DNA from 2 places in the Cellulomonas sp. Y8 genome. Region 2 is predicted to be linked to the other one. Evidence: predicted binding sites of a transcription regulator. Region 2 holds the regulator's gene; the other holds the start of a gene.
The links. The regulator LexA, encoded in region 2, represses DNA repair genes until DNA is damaged. The targets are predictions, from matches to a motif close to TCGAACANNTGTTCGA.

Region 1 (2,392 bases), 290 kb from region 2:
TCTTCCGCCCCGATGCCGGTCGGGACCCCGGTCGACGTGCGTCGCGCTCCGCGCGAAGGGGCCGGGTGGCCCACACGGGGCTCGGGGTGCGTGGCGGGACCGAGCGGGGTGAGGGTGGCGATCGGGATCGGCTCCACCGGGCGGGTGAGCACCGCGCCGTCCCGGTCGGTGGAGGTCGCCCCGTTCCACGACCGTCGCGGCTCCGGCGGCACGGGCAGGCCCGGGGACAGGTGGACCTCGAACGCCGGCCCGTCCGACTCCGGGACGTCGCCGACCACCAGGTCGCGGAGGCCGTCGGCGCGCAGCTGGTCCAGGGTGCGGTCGTCGCCGAGCGCTTTGGCGGTCTTCGCGGCGTGCGTGAGGACCCCGTCGACCCGGAGCGCGTCCGCCGCGTCGAGCACCAGCCACATCGAGGCCATGCCGTCCGGCTGCGGCCGGGGGTGGGAGACCTTGCGTGTGCGCCGGGCGCGCTCGCGGCGTGCGGCGGCGCCCTCGGGGTCGACCAGCCGGATCTCGCGCTCGACGCGCTGCCGGAGCTCGGCGACCGAGCACTGGTCGGCGTCGTGCAGCACCGCGTCCTCGACGGCGTGCGCGACCTGGAACGACAGGTCCGCCAACCCGGCCGTCAGGACCTGGGCCTTGGCCGCGTCGAGGTGCCCGACCTCCAACGCCTCGCGGGTCGCGCCGAGCATCCCGTCCAACACCAGGGCACGGTGCACGGTCTTCGTCGCCGCGACCCGCGGCCATCCCAGGCGCATCGCCAGCTCGTCGCCGGCCACGCACGCCTGCGTCGGGGGCGCGCCCGCCAGCGGCGACCACTCCGGGCTCATCTCCTCCCGGGAGGCGAGCTCGGCGATCAGGCCGAGGGTCCGGGCGTGCTGGTAGGACTCGATCCGGGTCTGCGCGGCGATCACCTCGACCACGATCGCCGAGGGCAGCACGCTCGCATCCAGCCCCCGCAACCACGCGTCCAGCTCGGGTCCGGGCTCGCAGGACCGGATCGCCTCGATCTGCCGCTGCTCACCCGTGCGCGGCGCCCCACCCGCGGCGACGACGGGGTCCGGGCCGAAGTCCGTCAGGCAGGTCCCGTCGGGCCCGTAGACCGGCAGCAACACGGCGGCGACCGGGTCGCCGTCGGGGTGTTCCTGCAGGTCAGATGCCATGGAACGACACTACCGACGCCCACCGACACGACCCCGGCGACCGACCCCTGCCCTGGGGACGACGCACGACCACGGCACCTGTGGACGACTCGGCGCCCCGCAGCCGCGCGGCGGGTCCCGCGCGCGGGGTCCCGCACGGCGGGTCCCGCGGGCGGGCCTCGCGGCCCCGGCAGCCCGAGCGGCCACCGGCACAGCCCGGGACCGATGACGCACCAGAGGCCCGCCCCCCGGACGGGGACGGGCCTCTCGGCACTCGAGTGGAGGTGGCGGGAATCGAACCCGCGTCCGATGACGTGGAACCAGGGCTTCTCCGGGCGCAGTCTGCTGCGCTTTTCTCGGCCCCCACCATCACGCAGACAAGTGGTGGACAGGCTCAGTCACGTGAAAGTCCCCGCAGCCCCCGTGACGAAGGCTACGAGCAGTGGCTCCCTAGATGACGCCAGGAACTGAGTCGGAAGCTAGCTCAGGCTGACGGACTTCGAGGCTCGCTCAGGCGGCGAGGGCGAAGTCGGTGCGCTTGTTATCGGCACCTATGGGTTTACACGGAGCGTTAGCGAGATAACCGTGTGTCCTCGGCCCGCTTCTCCTGGCTCGACGATCACCGTCGAAACCGATCACCCCCATGTGGAGTTGTCAATCGCCGCGACCCTCGCCCGGTCGCCCTCGCGGGCTCCCGGCCGCCTGCCGCAGCAGGTCCAGCATACGGGTGCAACGCCGCAGCCCGCACCGTGATTCCCGTGGGACTGCCCGCTCGACCTGCGTCCTGCGATCGACCGGGGCACCATCGGCGCAGACGCCGCCGAGGACCCGGGCGGCGCGCACCGCGCGAAGGACCGACCATGCCGCAGCACGACTCCGAGAGCACCCGCCCCGAGGACCTCGACGCCGATCCCCGCGACGGCCGCAGCGAGACCGCCACGGAGCGGATGGACCGGAACTGGAACGAGCTGCTCCAGGAGCTCCGCGTCGCGCAGACCGGCGTGCAGATCCTGACCGGGTTCCTGCTGACGGTCCCGTTCCAGCAGCGGTTCCTGGACCTGGACGACTACCAGAAGACCGTCTACCTGGTGCTGGTCGTGCTGGCCCTGACCGCGACCGCGTTCATCGTGGCGCCGGTCTCGCTGCACAGGATCCTGTTCCGACGGCACCTCAAGCGCGAGCTCGTGGACTCGGCGGACCGGATGGCGCAGACGGGGCTCGCGGCGCTGGCGCTCGTCCTCGGCGGCTCG
Region 2 (2,392 bases):
CTCGTGGGGACGCCCCCGTCCCGTCTCGTCCGGACGACTCGCCTCGTCCGGACGGTTGCTGCACGCCTCTGCGTCCGGCCCGGAAGCCAGGACGACGACGCGTCCCTCGCGGCGAGCCCCCCAGCCAGCCGTTCGAGGTGGCACCACAGTAGAGGCGCGCCTGCCAATTACGCAAGCACCGAGTGCCGTAATCCGTTCGAGACCTCGATGCCGGGTTGACCAGCGACTTCGGAGCGACGTCAGGAGCCGGCGGGGAGCAGCAGGACCTGGCCGGCCTGGAGCGAGGCGTCCGCCAGGCCGTTGAGCTCCTGCAGGCCGAGGACGACGTCCCGCACGTCCTCCCCCGGGTCCGCCACGCTCGCGGCGATCGCCCACAGCGTCTCGCCCGACTGCACGGCGTGCGTCGTCACCTCGGTGGCGCGCTCCGGGGCCTCGGCCACCGCGCGACCGCCCACGAGGCCGCCGAGGACGACCGCCAGGCCCAGGAGGGCGACGACGACGCGACCGCGCCGCGTGAGGTGGAGGCGGCCCTCGCCACCTGCGGCGACCGGCCGACGCGCATCCCCGTCGCGTCGGGCGGGCGCCTGCCGGCGCGCCGGACGGGCGATCCCCGGGTGTGCTGCGATCGCGCTCATCCCCACCACTTCCCTCCTGGGCCGCCGGGCGACCCGAGTCGAACACCTGTTCGTTCGAACGCTTGTACGATGGAACCACACCCCACCGACGATGTCGAGACACGATCGAACAGGTGTTTGATCCCGTCCGTCCGTCCCCCTACGCTCGGTGACGTCGGGTACAGCGCACCACGAGGCACTGACACGCCCGCCCGACGGACCGCCGCGGACGCACCCGCGGGCGGCTGACCTGGGCGGACGGGACGGGAGCGGGACATGGCGAGCGACGGGACGGGCACCGCGGCGGGCCTCGGCGAGGCGGCCGTGGCCGAGCTCGGGGACGGCGACGGCCTCACGCCGCGCCAGCGGCTGGTCCTCGAGACGGTGCGCGCGTCGGTCGAGTCGCGCGGCTACCCGCCGAGCATGCGGGAGATCGGCGACGCCGTCGGCCTCACCAGCCCGTCGAGCGTCAAGCACCAGCTCACCGCGCTCGAGCGCAAGGGCTACCTGCGCCGCGACCCGAACCGGCCGCGCGCGATCGAGGTCGTCCAGCCGGACGACTCGCGCGGCGTCGCGCCGCTCCCCGGCGTCGCCGGCATCACGGGGATCGGCGACGCCGACTCCGCCGCGCGCGAGGGCGCGCCCGAGGCGGCGTACGTGCCCGTGGTGGGGCGGATCGCCGCCGGCGGCCCGATCCTCGCCGAGCAGCTCGTCGAGGACGTGTTCCCGCTCCCCCGCCAGCTCGTGGGCACGGGCGAGCTGTTCCTGCTCAAGGTCGTCGGGGACTCGATGGTCGACGCCGCGATCTGCGACGGCGACTGGGTCGTGGTCCGCCGGCAGCCCGTCGCCGAGAACGGCGAGATCGTCGCCGCGATGCTCGACGGCGAGGCGACGGTCAAGACCCTCAAGCGCGCGGACGGGCACGTGTGGCTGCTGCCGCAGAACCCCGCGTACTCCCCGATCGACGGCGACCACGCGCAGGTGCTCGGCCGCGTCGTCTCGGTGCTCCGCTCCCTCTGACGCGGCACCGGCCGGGCGCGACCCGGCCGGTGGTCAGACCTCCCCGTGCAGCGCGGTGAGCGCGCGCTGCACGTCCACGGCGTCGTTCCAGACGTGGAACGCCAGCCGCACCCGCCCGGCGCGCCCGGCGACCCGGCAGCCCGCGGCCACCAGCGCGCCGCGACGTCGTCCCTCCGGGTCGGGCAGCGTCACGATCGCGCTGCCACCGGGCTCCAGCCCGAGGCCCGCGCGGAAGGCGTCGGCGAGCCCGACCGCGTGCGCCTGGACGGCGTCCCGGTCGGCACCCGCGAACAGGTCCAGCGACTCGGCGGCGCCGAGCCACGCCTGCCACGCCGGCGACACGTCGAACCGCCGCGCGTCCCCCGCCAGCCGCATCTCGGGCCCGTAGCAGGACGCCCAGGGGTCGTCGCCCGCGTACCAGCCCGCGTGCACGGGGACCAGCGCGTCCTGGGCCTCGGCCCGGACGGTGAGGAAGCCGGTCCCGCGCGGGGCGCACAGCCACTTGTACGCCGCGGTCACGCTCACGTCGTACCGGGACGCGTCGACGCGGAGCCACCCGGCGGCCTGGGTCAGGTCGCACAGCGTCCGGCTGCCCGCTCCCCGCGCCGCCGCGAGCACCGCGTCGTCGTCGAGCACCGCACCCGTCGCCGACTGCACCAGCGAGTAGGCGACCAGGTCGACCCCCGGCACGACGGCCTCGGCCAGCCGGTCGGCCGGCACGTGCTCGACCCGCAGCCGGCCCTGCGCGAGGAAAGGGA

Region 1: the regulator LexA is predicted to act here: its motif matches at 1,437-1,452, upstream of FKM96_RS21250 (DUF222 domain-containing protein).

The regions. Positions count from the first base shown of each region.
Region 1 is NZ_CP041203.1:693,822-696,213, forward strand. It holds gene FKM96_RS21250 (DUF222 domain-containing protein) at 1-1,163, opposite strand, end outside; RNA gene ssrA (transfer-messenger RNA) at 1,419-1,785, opposite strand; gene FKM96_RS03115 (DUF6328 family protein) at 2,003-2,392, shown strand, end outside.
Region 2 is NZ_CP041203.1:407,803-410,194, forward strand. It holds gene FKM96_RS01860 (LysM peptidoglycan-binding domain-containing protein) at 240-635, opposite strand; gene lexA (transcriptional repressor LexA) at 891-1,634, shown strand; gene FKM96_RS01870 (aminotransferase class V-fold PLP-dependent enzyme) at 1,668-2,392, opposite strand, start outside.